3 regions of the Ectothiorhodospira sp. BSL-9 genome follow, and region 2 is predicted to be linked to each of the others. Evidence: predicted binding sites of a transcription regulator. Region 2 holds the regulator's gene; each other region holds the start of a gene.
What was found. The regulator sigma-54, encoded in region 2, starts transcription at its own class of promoters, with help from an activator protein. The targets are predictions, from matches to a motif close to TGGCANGNTNCNTGCTT.
Positions count from the first base shown of each region.

Region 1: a site for sigma-54 is predicted at 2,474-2,490, ahead of flgB (flagellar basal body rod protein FlgB). Genes of this name have one in related genera too.
Region 3: a site for sigma-54 is predicted at 2,627-2,643, ahead of ECTOBSL9_RS12705 (motility protein A). Genes of this name have one in related genera too.

Region 1 covers NZ_CP011994.1:3,527,135-3,531,911, reverse strand. Annotated here, with positions in the region: gene flgA (flagellar basal body P-ring formation chaperone FlgA) at 1-145, opposite strand, end outside; gene ECTOBSL9_RS16160 (chemotaxis protein) at 453-1,382, shown strand; gene ECTOBSL9_RS16155 (protein-glutamate O-methyltransferase CheR) at 1,508-2,341, shown strand; gene flgB (flagellar basal body rod protein FlgB) at 2,527-2,928, shown strand; gene flgC (flagellar basal body rod protein FlgC) at 2,945-3,367, shown strand; gene ECTOBSL9_RS16140 (flagellar hook assembly protein FlgD) at 3,381-4,058, shown strand; gene flgE (flagellar hook protein FlgE) at 4,101-4,777, shown strand, end outside.
Region 2 covers NZ_CP011994.1:431,064-435,840, forward strand. Annotated here, with positions in the region: gene lptC (LPS export ABC transporter periplasmic protein LptC) at 1-390, shown strand, start outside; gene lptA (lipopolysaccharide transport periplasmic protein LptA) at 377-916, shown strand; gene lptB (LPS export ABC transporter ATP-binding protein) at 913-1,638, shown strand; gene ECTOBSL9_RS02235 (RNA polymerase factor sigma-54) at 1,805-3,304, shown strand; gene hpf (ribosome hibernation-promoting factor, HPF/YfiA family) at 3,367-3,690, shown strand; gene ECTOBSL9_RS02245 (PTS sugar transporter subunit IIA) at 3,698-4,165, shown strand; gene hprK (HPr(Ser) kinase/phosphatase) at 4,170-4,777, shown strand, end outside.
Region 3 covers NZ_CP011994.1:2,728,307-2,733,083, forward strand. Annotated here, with positions in the region: gene ECTOBSL9_RS12685 (hypothetical protein) at 1-220, shown strand, start outside; gene ECTOBSL9_RS12690 (FprA family A-type flavoprotein) at 335-1,567, shown strand; gene pufA (light-harvesting antenna LH1, alpha subunit) at 1,838-2,038, shown strand; gene pufB (light-harvesting antenna LH1, beta subunit) at 2,065-2,202, shown strand; gene ECTOBSL9_RS12705 (motility protein A) at 2,677-3,495, shown strand; gene ECTOBSL9_RS17750 (OmpA family protein) at 3,492-4,418, shown strand; gene ECTOBSL9_RS12715 (SO_0444 family Cu/Zn efflux transporter) at 4,454-4,777, shown strand, end outside.

The DNA.
Region 1 (4,777 bases), 450 kb from region 2:
GGGGGCTGCCGCAGGCCCGCAGGCGGAGTCGCGGGTCCAGCCGTCCCGGGACCACGCGCACCTCAAGGGAGTCGCCGTGATGCTGGCGGGCCTGCTCGGTGAGAAACTCCCGGGCTGCCTTGAGGATATTGCCATGGGGCTCCACCTCCGAGCTCAGGGCTGTGGGCGGCAGCGCCAGCGCGCACAGGGCCAGGCACGACAGGACGGACCTTCTCCACCCGCGGCGTTGATGAACGGAGCGGGGGCCATGAGCTCGGGGTATGAGACAGGTGTGTACAAGTTGGTTCATAATCGTGGTCCGCGCAATCGTTGCCGGGATTCCGGCGCCGGGGGCTATTGGTGTTAAGGGGATGCAATCCCGGTGCCAGATCAGGTATCAAGGATTGTCCCAAGCCGCCGATAACCCGGTCGACTGGCCATGTTTATCCCCGGGTGTTCCGCAGGAGGGGCCCATGAGCGACTTGATGGATGGTGTCAATCGGCGTACCCAAATGGTGGGGCAGAACCGCCTTGAGCTGTTGCTGTTCTCCCTGGGCACGCGACAGATGTTCGCCATCAATGTCTTCAAGGTGCGCGAGGTGATCGCCTGCCCGCCCCTTAATCGCATGCCCAGCGCCCATTCGGTGGTGCGCGGCGTGGCCACCCTGCGAGGACAGACCGTCTCGGTGGTGGACCTGGCCCACGCCATCGGCATGGCAGCGCCGGAACACGAGCAGAAGGCCTTTGTCATCCTCACCGAGTTCAACCGCTCGGTGCAGGGCCTGCTGGTGGCCTCGGTGGATCGCATCATCAATCTCAACTGGGATCAGATCCGCCCGCCGCCGCGGGGCACTCACAAGGACAGCTTTTTGACGGCTGTCACCCAGGTGGAAGACCGCCTGGTGGAAATCATCGACGTGGAAAAGGTCCTGGAGATGGTGACCGGTCCGTCCAGGGATGTGGACGAAGCCCTGTCCCGTACCATCCGCGAGGGCGGGCGGGTGCGCCGCGCCCTGGTGGCCGACGATTCCTCGGTGGCCCGCAAGCAGATCGTGCGCGCCCTTGCCCAGATCGGTGTTGAGGCCATCGTGGCCAATGATGGTCAGCAGGCCCTCGACAAGCTCAAGGACATGGCGAAGGAGGGCCCCATCGATGAGCAGATCGGCATGGTGATCTCGGATATCGAGATGCCCGTCATGGACGGGTATACCTTATCGTCGGAGATCCGTCAGTCACCGGAGTTGTCGGGACTGTACGTGTTGTTACATTCTTCCCTGAGTGGCACCTTCAACGAGGCCATGGTGCGCCAGGCGGGGGCCAATCGATTTCTGCCCAAGTTCAGCCCCGACGAGTTGGCCGAGGCCGTGCTCGGTCACCTGCAGCCCGAAGAGGTCGGCGAGTGACGGGGCAGCGGGAGGCCACGGGCGGCAAACCGTTGCCGCCCGGGGAGCACGTTTGCGGGTATACTGCGCCTTCCGGCTCCATGCCGGGCGCAGTCTCAATACACTAACCGGGAAGCAGCAGCACATTGTCATCGGGCCCGATCGAACCCCAGGATTACGAGGACTTCAAGATCTTTCTTGAGCGGTCCTGCGGACTTGTACTGGGAGATAACAAGCACTATCTGGTGACCAGCCGGTTGTCCCGGCTGATGAAGGAGTTCTCGGTCTCCTCGGTCAGTGAATTGCTCAAGCTCCTCAAGCGGGGCGGGCGCTCGGGCTTGCGTGAGCGGGTGATCGAGGCCATGACCACCAACGAAACCTACTGGTTTCGTGATGTCTTCCCCTTCGAGATCCTGAAAAACCAGATCTACCCGGAATTGGCGAAAAAATCCCCGAGCTCCACGGTGCGCATCTGGTGTGCCGCCTGTTCCTCGGGGCAGGAGCCGTATTCCATCAGCATGACCACCAGCGAGTACCTGCAGTCGCGGCCCGGTAGCCTGCGGGACGTGCAGGTCCTGGGTACGGATATCTCCGGTGCCGTGCTGCGCGAGGCCAAGGAAGCCAGCTACGACTCCCTGGCCGTGGCCCGGGGGCTGTCGCTGGATCGGCGCAACCGGTTCTTCATTCAAAAAGGCGATCGCTGGGAAGTGAAGCCGGACATCAAGGCCCGTGTCAGCTACCGGGAGTTCAATCTCCTGGACAACTACAGCACCATGGGTCGGTTCGATATCGTCTTCTGCCGTAACGTGCTGATCTACTTCTCCCTGGAGTCCAAGCGCACTATCCTCAAGCGCATCTCCCAGATACTCAACCCGGGCGGCTACTTGTTCCTGGGGGCCTCGGAATCCATGGCCAATTATTCCGACGCCTTCGAGATGGTGCGCTGCAACCCCGGTGTGGTGTATCGCCTGAAGAAGTAACCTCCCCGCAGCGTCAAACTTCCGACTCTGCTCACCGCGCAACGGCCCCCAACGGCGGGTTGTTGCCGGATTGCCCTTTCTTTCTGGTTTATCCCTCCCTCCAAGTGCCTGAAACTACGAGAATTTATCGTATGGCACGCTGTTTGCATTTCGACTGCCAAGAGATTTTCTTGAGGTCGAAGATCATGCCGCTCTCATTTGACAATGCCTTGGGTATTCATGGCGAAGCGCTGCAGGTGCGTTCCAGGCGCATGGAACTGCTCGCCTCCAATATTGCCAACGCCGACACCCCCAACTACAAGGCCCGCGATCTGGACTTCCGGCAGGTGCTCAAGCAACAGCACCAACCGGACCAGTTGTCCATGAGTCGCACCCATGCGGCTCACCTGGACGCAACAGGTGGTGCGGGCGGCGTGGGGGAGGCCATGTATCGGGTACCCAATCAACCATCTCTGGACGGCAATACGGTGGATCCGCAGCTGGAGCAGGCAGCCTTTGCCGAGAACGCTGTTCAATACCAGGCGAGCCTGGATTTTCTCAGTGACAAGTTTGTGGGTCTGCGCAACGCCTTCCGGGGCGGCGAGTAGGCCGGAGGATTGAATCATGAGCAACATGTTCAAGGTCTTTGATGTATCCGGCTCGGCGCTGAGTGCCCAGTCCGTGAGGCTCAACACCATTGCCAGCAACATGGCCAACGCCCAGGTGGCCAGCACCACCGAGGAAGGGGCCTACCGCTCCAAGCAGCCGGTGTTCCAGACGGTGATGGATCAACTCAATCCCGGCAATAACTCCACCATGCCTGTTCGCGTGATGGACATCGTCGAGAGCGATGCGCCGGCGCGGGTGAAGTATGAACCTCACCATCCCCAGGCCAACGAGGATGGGTATGTGTTCATGCCCAACGTGAACATGGTGGATGAAATGGCCAACATGATCTCGGCCTCGCGCAGTTACGAGAACAACGTGGAAGTGATGAACACCACCAAGCAGTTGCTATTGCGCACGCTGCAGTTGGGGCAGGGCTGAGGAGGTATGAGCCATGAGCGTTGATCTGAACATGCTGGAGGGCCTGGGGCTGGCGTCGACAAACTCCAGCAAGGCTAACACGGGCAAGCGTGACGAGCTGGGGCAAGAGGAGTTCTTCAAGCTCATGATCACCCAGTTGCAGAATCAGGACCCCTTCGAACCCATGGAAAACGGTGACTTTCTGGGGCAGATCGCCCAGTTCGGCACGGTGAATGGCATCGGTGAGTTGCAGAAGTCTTTCGAGAGCATCGCCAAGTCGGTTCAGTCGTCCCAGACCCTGCAGGCGGCGAGTCTGGTGGATCGTGAGGTGCTGGTGCCGGTGGATATGGCAGCAATGGGTCACGAGGGGGGCGTGCGTGGCGCGCTGGACCTCAAGTCCTCTGCCGAGAATGTGACCGTGGGAATCTATGATGCGGCCGGGGCGCTGGTCAGGCGTATACCCATGGGGGCTCAGGCCTCGGGCATGCAGTCATTCCATTGGGATGGCATGACGGACCAGGGAGAGCGGGCACCGCCGGGTGTGTATGAATTTCGTGCCAATGCGGTGCGGGATGGCAGCAGTGAGCAGCCTGAATTGCTGTTGAACGCACGGGTGGAGAGTGTGCGCACGGATCAGAGAAACGGCGGCATCAAGCTGCAGATCGAGGGGTTCGGGGAGATGGATTTCTCCCAGGTACGACGCATCGGCTAGGGCCAGCGCCCAGTGAAGCACAAACAACTTGAGGGTTAGATCATGCCGTCTTTCAACATAGGACTCACCGGAATCAACGCGGCCTCCAAAGATCTGGAGGTGACCGGGCACAACATTTCCAACTCATCCACTGCGGGCTTCAAGGGCTCCCGGGCGGAGTTTGCCGATGTGTTCGCCCTGTCATACACCGGGGTGTCCAGGCTGGCCACCGGCAGTGGCGTGAGCCTGGCGGATGTGTCCCAGCAGTTCAATCAGGGCGATCTGGAGTTTACTGACAATAATCTGGACCTGGCCCTGAACGGTCGCGGCTTTTTCATCGTCGAGCGTGAAGGTATCCGGGAGTACACCCGCGCCGGACAGTTCCTGGCCGACAAGGACGGTTTTATCGTCAATTCCGCTGGACAGCGTTTGCAGGGGTATGGCACCGAAGGCGGTAACATCCTGGGTGATATCCGCCTGACGACCGGCGACGCGGAGCCTCAGGCCACCACCGGGATTGAGGCGCTGATGAATCTCAGTGCGGCTGCGCCTTCGATTCCTCCTGAGGGGGACCCCGGAGATGTCGTGTTCGATCCAGACGATCCCGAGACCTATAACGAATCCACCTCACTCACGGTTTACGACTCTCTGGGGGCTGAACATACCCTGTCACTGTTCTTCCAGAGAAACCCGCCACCGGCAGACAAGAGCTGGGATGTCTTTGCCACTTTTGATGGCGA
Region 2 (4,777 bases):
CTCAAGTACCGGCTCTCCGGCGCCCGAATGGAGCAACGCCAGGCAGACCGTTCCAGCCATGTGGAGGCCCCGGTGCTGATCATGGAACACCCCCCCGCTCCCGACTGGACCCTGCGTTCCGAACGCGGCTGGGTTTCACCCGCTGGCGACGAGGTGCAGCTGCTGGGCAACGTGCGCCTGAACCGCCCCGAGGCCCCCGATCACCCCCCCATCACCATCACCAGCCGGGATGTCACCGTATGGACCCTTTCCCGCCAGGCGCAAACCGACGCCCTGGCCCGTATGGTGAGCACTCACCGCGAGGCAGAAGGGGTGGGCATGACTTTGGATCTGACCCGGGATACCCTGGAACTTGAGAGTCAGGTAAGAGGCACCTATGTTCCGCACTGACATCCCCACGGGCCCGCACCTGGCGGGGCTGCTATTGGCCGTTTCGCTGGCCTGGATGCCTGCCGCACAGGGCCAGCACGACCCCGATCTGCCCATCCGCATCGAGGCGGATCGCGCCAGCCTGGACGATCAGCGGGGGGTGAGTGTTTACAAGGGTAACGTCACCATCACCCAGGGCGACACCGTCATCACGGGCGACGAGGTGACAGTGCATGCCCCCCAGCGGCAACTCCAGCGCATGGTCTCCGAAGGACGCCTGGCCACCCTGACCACGCGGGATGAATCCAACCGCGAGGTTCGCGCCGAGGCACGACGCATGGAGTTCTTTCCGGATGGACCGCGGGTGGTGCTCACCGGCGAGGCCCGGGTATGGCAGGGGGACGACGAATTCCGCGGCAGCAGCATCGTCTATAACCTGGAGGCCGCCACCCTTGAAGCCAGCACCGGTGACACAGGCCGGGTAGAGGCCATCTTCGCACCCCGTGACCGTGATCGCTCTCGCCCAGAGGACGGCGACACGCCATGAGCCGCCTGGAGACCGACAAGCTGGTCAAGCGTTACCGGGCGATCAAACCCGTGGACGGCGCCTCCATCCACATCAATAGTGGGGAGGTGGTGGGCCTGCTGGGCCCCAATGGCGCTGGCAAGACCACCTGCTTCTACATGATCGTGGGCCTGGTACCCTGCGACGAAGGCCAGATCCGCCTGGACGGCCGCGACATCACCCGACTGCCCATGCACGCAAGGGCCCGCATGGGCGTGGGCTATCTCCCCCAGGAGCCCTCGGTATTCCGCAAGCTCTCCGTGGCAGACAACATCATGGCTGTGCTGGAGGTCCGCCGCGACCTCAACAAGGCCCAGCGTCTGGAGAAGATGGAATCCCTGCTGGAGGAGTTCCAGATCCAGCACATCCGCGACAACGCCGGGGTCAGTCTCTCCGGTGGCGAACGACGGCGCGTGGAGATCGCCCGTGCCCTGGCCACCGAGCCGGCCTTCATCCTTCTGGACGAGCCCTTCGCCGGCGTGGACCCCATCTCGGTGATCGAGATCCAGCGGATCATCACCCATCTCACGTCACGGAACATCGGTGTACTGATCACCGACCACAATGTGCGCGAGACCCTGGGCATCTGCAACCGGGCCTACATCCTCAGTGGCGGGCACATCATCAGCCAGGGCGCGCCGGAAGACGTACTGGCCGACCCGCAGGTCCGCCGCGTCTATCTAGGGGAGAACTTCCGCCTGTGAAGCCGAGACTCCCCATTCAGCGTGCGGTTTTCGGGACATGGGTCCCATTTTTGCTGGCACACCGTATAATCTCTCTTGAAAGCATCATTTACGCCGGGGGCCTGCCCCCGCCTTCATCATCAGGCATCAAAGACCCGGGCCCCGGCCCGATGGCGCGCGTCGTGCTATGTTGAAACCGTCCGTCCAGCTCCGGCTGGGTCAAAACCTGACCATGACCCCGCAGCTGCAGCAGGCCATTCGCCTGCTGCAGCTCTCGACGCTGGAATTGCAGGCCCAGATCCAGGAGACCCTGGAAATCAATCCCATGCTCGAGGCCGTGGAGGGCACGGAGGCAGATCAGGAGACCGCCAGCGAGGAGCCTCGCGAGCAGGAGCAGGCCGATACCTCCGAGGCAGCAGAAGCAGCGGAGGCCGCCGCCGAGACGGAAGGCAACGCCGAGGGCAGTCAGGAGCAGATCCCCGACGAATTACCGGTGGACAGCAACTGGGACGACATCTACGATGTGCCCCCTTCCAGCGCCGGACAGTCGGATCACGACGGGCGCGACCTTTTCGAGAACCAGACCGGACCCTCGGAAAGCCTGCATGAACACCTCATGTGGCAGGTGCATTTGTCGTCCATGAGTGAGCGTGACCGGGCCATTGCCTTGACCATCATTGATTCCATTAACGAAGACGGCTATCTGGCCGAACCCATCGAACAGATCCACGCAGCCCTGGCCACGGACCGGGAGATGGACCTGGAACTGGACGAGGTGGAAGCCGTGCTGAACATGGTTCAGCACCTGGACCCGGTGGGCGTGGGCGCACGTGACCTGGCCGAATGCCTGGGCCTGCAACTGGCCCAGTTCCCGGAGGACACACCCTGGCTGACCGAGGCCCGCACCCTGGCCCGTGAACACCTGGACGCTCTGGGTGCACGTGATTACAAGGGCGTGCAGCGGCGCCTGGGGCTGGATGATGGCGAGTTGCAGCAGGTGATCGCCCTGATTCAGACACTGAACCCGCGCCCAGGCGGGGTCATCAGCAGCAGTTCGCCCGAATACATCATTCCCGATGTCTTCGTGCGCAAGCGAGAGGGCCGCTGGCAGGTGGAGCTCAACCCGGAAATCGCGCCACGCTTGCGGGTCAACCCCCTGTATGCCAGTTTCGTGCGCCGCGCCGATTCCAGCCAGGACAACACCTACATGCGCAACAGCCTCCAGGAGGCCCGCTGGTTCATCAAGAGCCTGCAAAGCCGCAACGAGACTCTGCTACGGGTGGGCACCGCCATTGTCGAGCACCAGCGTGCCTTCCTGGAATACGGTGACGAGGCCATGAAACCTCTGGTGCTGCGCGATATTGCCGAACAACTGGAGATGCATGAGTCCACCATCTCCCGGGTGACCACCCAGAAATTCATGCATACCCCCCGGGGTATCTACGAATTCAAGTATTTCTTCTCCAGCCATGTGGGCACGGCCGACGGCGGTGAGTGTTCAGCCACCGCGATCCGCGCCATGATCCGCAAGCTGGTTGCCGAAGAGCCCCAGGGCAAGCCCATGAGTGACAGCAAGATCGCCCAGGTCCTGGTGGATCGGGGTATTCATGTGGCACGACGCACCGTGGCCAAGTACCGTGAGGCCATGGCCATTCCGCCATCCAACGAACGCAAGCGGCTCGTCTGAAGCAAACCCACGCAGCCGTCCTGCTCATTACCCATCCCTACCTATTTCCAAGGAGTCATCTCATGCAGATCAACCTCACCGGTCATCACGTCGACCTGACCGACGCCCTGCGCAACTACGTCAACGAGAAGTTCGAGCGCCTGGAGCGGCATTTTGACAACGTCATCGACGTGCACGTGATCCTGACCGTGGAGAAGCTGCAGCAAAAGGCCGAGAGCAACCTGTTGCTCAGCGGTAACAGCATCCATGCCGAGGCCAGCCACACGGACATGTACGCCGCCATCGACGCCCTGGTGGACAAACTGGATCGCCAGGTGGTGAAGCACAAGGAGAAGCTCAAGGACCACCACCGGGCTGAAGGCTCCCACCGCAACCACATCGAGTGAACGCTTCATGAACATCGGTGATCTTCTCGCCCCTGAGCGGGTGCACTGCCAGACGGACGTGAGCAGTAAGAAACGTGCGCTGGAGATGCTGGGCGAGATGCTCTCCAATCATCTGCCCAAGCTCACCCAGGGCGAGATCTTCGACAGCCTGCTGGCCCGGGAGCGCCTGGGCAGCACGGGCCTGGGGCATGGCGTGGCCATCCCCCATGGTCGTCTGGCCGGCGCCAGCGAGGCCTGTGCCGCGCTGCTCAAGCTGGAAAAGGGCGTCGACTACGATGCCCCAGACAGTGAGCCGGTGGACATCCTGTTCGCGCTGGTGGTGCCGGCAGACTGCACAGACGAGCATCTTCAGATCCTCGCGTTGCTGGCCAGGATGTTCTCCGATCCGGAGACGCTGGCCCGGCTGCGCAGCACCTCCGGCCCTTCGGACCTGCTGACTCTGGTGCAGGAATGGGACACCGAAGACACCGGATGACCCCATGACCGACTCGCTCACCGTCAGCAACATCATGGAGGTCATGGAGGAGCGCCTGGGCCTCGTCTGGGTGGCGGGCACCCAGGGGTGTGGCCGGAGCATATCGCACCGTTCCACCCCCCATGGGAGCCCGTCCCTGGTGGGTCACCTGAACATCATCCACCCCAATCAGATCCAGGTACTGGGGAGCGACGAGATGCGCTACCTGTGGTCGCTGCGCAAGAACTCCCAGCGAGACATTCTGGAGCAATTGTGCAGCGGCGCCTCCTCCATGCTGATCGTCACCGATAACCTGGAGCCCCTCCCCGAGCTGCGCACCCTGTCGGAACGCCAGTCGGTACCGCTGCTGCGCACCGCCCTGCCCAGCCATGAACTGATCAATATCCTGCGTTACTTCTTCAGCAACAAGCTGGCGGAAACCACCACCCTGCACGGGGTGTTCATGGAAGTGCTGGGAATCGGGGTGCTGGTGACCGGCGAGAGCGCCGTGGGCAAGAGCGAACTGGCCCTGGAACTCATCAGCCGGGGCCACCGTCTGGTGGCGGACGATGCCCCGGAATTCGCCCGAATCGCCCCGGACATCCTGCGCGGTACCTGCCCGCCGGTGCTGGA
Region 3 (4,777 bases), 1.3 Mb from region 2:
GGGCCTGATGGCGCTACTGATCCGGCTCGGTTGGCGTGCCCGGCAATGGGGTGTGATCGGTCTTCTGCTGGTGAACGTGCTGGTGGTGTTCGCGTTGCAGCCCATCGCCATGGCCGGGGCAGATACGCTGGCCATGCAGTGGCTGGAGCAGGTGATCACTGCATTGGGTGCCTTGTGTCTTGCGGTCGCCCTGTGGCTGTTGGTGCGAGCCGCGCGATAGAAAAGGTGTCCGTCCCCTTTTTCGAACCTGGCTGCATGGCTGGTATGATGCGGTGCAGCGGTGGCTGGCGGTGTGCCGGCACCAACAACCTATGAGCCGACAAAGGAAGATGGAATGACTTCAGCATGTGATCAGCGGTCTGCGGCTGACGCCATTGAGTTGCGCCCCGGGGTTCACTGGGTGGGGGTGCTGGATCACGACATCGTCAGCTTCGACGTGGTGATGACCACCGATTATGGGACCACTTACAACGCCTATCTGGTGGATGCAGAGAAAAAGGTCCTGGTGGATGCGGTCAAGGACGGGTTCTTCGATGATTTCCTGCAACGGGTCCGGCAGGTGACCGACCCATCGCAGATCGATTACATCGTCTTCAATCACACCGAGCCGGATCACAGCGGCTGCCTGGAGCGCCTGCTGCAACTGGCGCCCAACGCCACCGTGGTGGCCAGTCGGCAGGGCATTGGTTACCTGCGGGAGTTCCTGGGTCGCGATTTCCCTCACCAGGTGGTGAAGGGCGGGGACACCCTGGACCTGGGCAACAAGACGCTGCGCTTCGTATCGGCACCCCATCTGCACTGGCCAGACACCATGTACACCTATCTCGAGGAAGACGGGTTGCTGTTCACCTGCGATTCCTTCGGATGCCACTATGCGCATCCGGCCATGCTGGATGACCGAGTGGGGGATTTCAGTGATGCCTTCAAGTACTACTTTGATGTGATCCTCAAGCCCTTTTCCCGTTTCATGCTCAAGGGCATCGAGCAGGTTCGGGCCCTGGAAGTGCAGGGGGTGTTACCCGGTCATGGCCCCTTGTTGATGTCCAACTGGCGCCACTGGGTGGATACCACGGAACAGTATGCGCGCCAGGCCATGGAATATCCTCATCAGGACTACGTATTCATCCCTTATGTCTCGGCGCATCACAACACGGAGGCCATGGCCCATGCCATTGCCCGGGGGTTGTCTCAAGCGGGGCCGTTTCAGGCCCACGTGGCGGATATCGAAACCATGCCCCAGGGGGAACTGGAGGAGCACATGGCACGTTGTCAGGCCGTGGTGGTGGGGTGCCCAACGGTCAATCAGAACATCCTGCTGCCGGTTTACAAACTGTTTGCGGCGATCAACCCGGTGCGGGACAAGGGCAAGCTGTGCGGAGCTTTTGGTTCTTATGGCTGGAGCGGTGAGTCGGCCAAGATCATCCCGAGCACACTGGCGCAGCTGAAATTGAAGATGGTGGATGAGGGGGTATTCGTGCGCTTCTCCCCGGATGACGCGGCGCTGGAAGCCTGCATGGCCTACGGGCAATCCCTGGGCGCGCGCTTGCGGGACAAGCAGGCAGCCTGACATGAGCTGCTCATCACCCTTTTGGCTGCCTGGGCTGCCCACCCCTGTGTGGGCCCGGCCGGACTTGACCTCGCGCAAGCTTTTTCGCCTTCGCTGCAGGAAGCTGTATCGTCTGCTTGACATCTTTCTGCGTCAACGTAGACTTACATCCAGGCTACAGTTCTGGGTTGTGCAGGCAGCAGGATTCGGCACCACCAACACTGTGGCAGTGCTTGAAAAGTAACCGGTTCCCTATAGAAATCCGGTCTTTAAACCTAGAGGGCTTTACCAATGAGCGAATACAGAGCGAGCAGACCGAGCAACCCGTCCGACGATTGGAAGCTGTGGCTGGTGGTCAATCCGGGCACGTGGCTGATGCCGATTCTGATGACCGTACTGGTGGTGGCTCTGGTAGTGCACGCCTTTGTTTACAGCAACGACAACTACAACCCGCTGACGTATGAAGTGTCTGCGGAAGCTGTTGCTGAATAATCTGACGTAATTGGAGGGTTTAAACCATGTATGACAGCATCTCTGGCCTGAGCGAAGAACAGGCAAAAGAATTCCACGAACAGTTCAAGACCACGTTCACCGTGTTCATGGTGCTGGCCGCTGTGGCCCACTTCCTGGTGTATCTGTGGAGACCGTTCTACTAAGGTCTTACCGACTGTCTTGCTAAGGCAGCGGTAAAGGTGGAGGAGTTCTGATATACCCTGGCTGAAGGGGTATATCAGGCTCCTCCACCTTTCCACGTTTCTTTCCGTTCCTTTCCTTGTATTCCCTTCATGTGGCGAGATGAGGGCGTAGGTGGGAGTTTGACTAAAACCATCAGGTATTGCAACCCCCTTCACGCAGTCTGACTCCCGAACTGCCCGAGATTTTCCCGGTGTTTCCCCGACACCTTCAGTATTCCCCTCGTCAAATCTCTGACATCCCTTGAAAATTGCCTCCTGGCATCGGTGCCGATGAGCCCCCTGTGCGCCTGTAAACCGGCAACATCTGGCCGCCTTGTGCAGCCGACGAGTCTGCCGGTCGGTCACGAACGGCCGTTATCTGCCCCTGATGGGGATCTGATCAAGATGGCATGCACTGTGCATTGAATGTTGCAAACAACATCGACCGGTGCACAGATGCGCAAGAAGATTCTCTGGGTTTTGGGTGCTGCGGGGGTTCTCGCCCTGATCACCCTGTTGGCCTCCACTGTCGGCCTGGCATGGGCCAACCTTCCGGGGCTCATGCTGGTGGTCGGGGGTACCTGGCTGGCTTCCGTGATCGGGCATTCCCCGAAACCCGTCATGGATCTTCTGAAGCGTTTGCCTGAACTATTCCGACAACCTCCGGTGGTACATCTGCCCACCCAGGATCACAAACGCCTGTTAAAGGTGGCTGACCTGTGCCGCCGTGGTCATGTGCGCATCGCGGAGGACACCGCCAAGACCATCGGCGACCCGTTTCTCCAGGCCGGTGCCCGCCTGGCCCTGGACCGTCATAGCGGAGACGAACTGGTGCGCATGCTGCAATGGCGCATCCGGCGTCAGAAAGAGTCGGATCATCGGGATATCCGCATCCTGCGCACCATGGCCACGTTTGCCCCCGCATTCGGCATGCTTGGCACACTGGTCGGGCTGGTGGCCCTGCTGGGTAACCTGGGCTCGTCCGGCCTGGAATATGTAGGGCTGGCCATGGGTTTTGCGCTGATGAGTACGCTTTACGGGCTGCTGGCGGCCAATCTGATCTTCAAGCCGCTAGCCCTCAAACTGGAGGACCGCTCCCGACACCAGCTGCTGCACATGAATTTCCTGCTGGATGCGGTGCTCATGCTGCATGAACGTCAACATCCCGTGATGATCAACGAGTTTCTTGAATCCGTGCCACGGGATCGGGACGAGCCCGCCGAGTGGGCAAGGGCACCGGTCCGGGCCTTGCCGCAGGAGAGATTGCGGGCATGACCACTTCTGCCTGGGGAACGCCGGCGGCACTCAGGGAAAGCTCCCACACAGGGTCTTACCGGGGTCGGGAACGCGTGGAGTTCGACGAACCGGTGCAGACTGACGGCGGCTGGACCGTGGGCTACCTGGATGTGCTGTTGCTGCTCGTGACGCTTTTTGCGGCCTTGCTGGCTGCGGCCTATCTGCAGATCGACGAACTGCAGGGGCGGTTCGCAAAGGCGGACAGCGAACCCCAAACCGTGAACCTGCAAACCTTGCTGGAGCCAGCGATGCCAGAGGCGACGCCGGGCATGCCGTCCTCCGATCCGCCCACGGGATGGCCCATGGACCCGGCCCCGCCGTTACCACCGATCTCCTATCCCGCACCGGAACTGTTGACCCAGACCATCCCGGTGTTGTCCATGACGGACAAGGCACCGGCTCCCCGCATCGAGTCGGTCCCGGCGCCCATCCTGCTGGAACCTGCCGAGTCCCCCGAGGTTCCGCCGGCATTGGAGGCGCTGGCCGATCTGGTGGCGGGCCAGGGAGCGGAACAGCCACTGGAGATGCTCATCGAGGAGCATCAGGTGCGCCTGGAAGTGGGTAACGACATCCTGTTTCCTTCCGGTACGGCCCAGTTGAGTGAGGCGGGTATCGGTCTTCTGGAGGAGGTCTATCAGGTCCTGGCCCGGGAGGAGCTGAGCATCATCGTCGAGGGTCACACGGATGATGTCCCCATCAATACGGAGCGGTTTCCTTCCAACTGGGAGCTGTCCTCCTTGCGCGCCACCACGGTGGCACGGCAGCTTATCGAGCTGGGCGTCCCGGCCGAGCAGCTGCGCATTGCCGGTCACGCCCACACCCGTCCCCGGGCGCCCAATGACACACCGGAAAACCGTGCCCAGAACCGCCGGGTGAGCCTGGTGCTCGAAGTGGCCCGGTAAAGAGATTTGCCACCTTTCTGCCTATACTGGCGGACATGACCATACTCAACGCTATTCTGGATCTTGCGCTGACGGCCGCCCCCTGGCTGCTTCTGGGTTTGCTGGCAGCGGGCATCATCAAGGGGTTTCTCTCCGAGGCCCGGATGAAAAGCTGGGTGGGCGGCGAGGGCCTGAAGGGGATTTCCCGGGCGGCCGTTATCGGGGCGCCATTGCCCCTGTGCTCCTGTGGGGCGATTCCCACCGGCCTTGCCTTGTACCGGGGTGGGGCGGGGCGGGGACCCTCCACTGCCTTCATGATCGGTACGCCGGGGATCGGGGTCGATTCACTGGCGATCAGCTATGCCTTGCTCGGGCCCTTC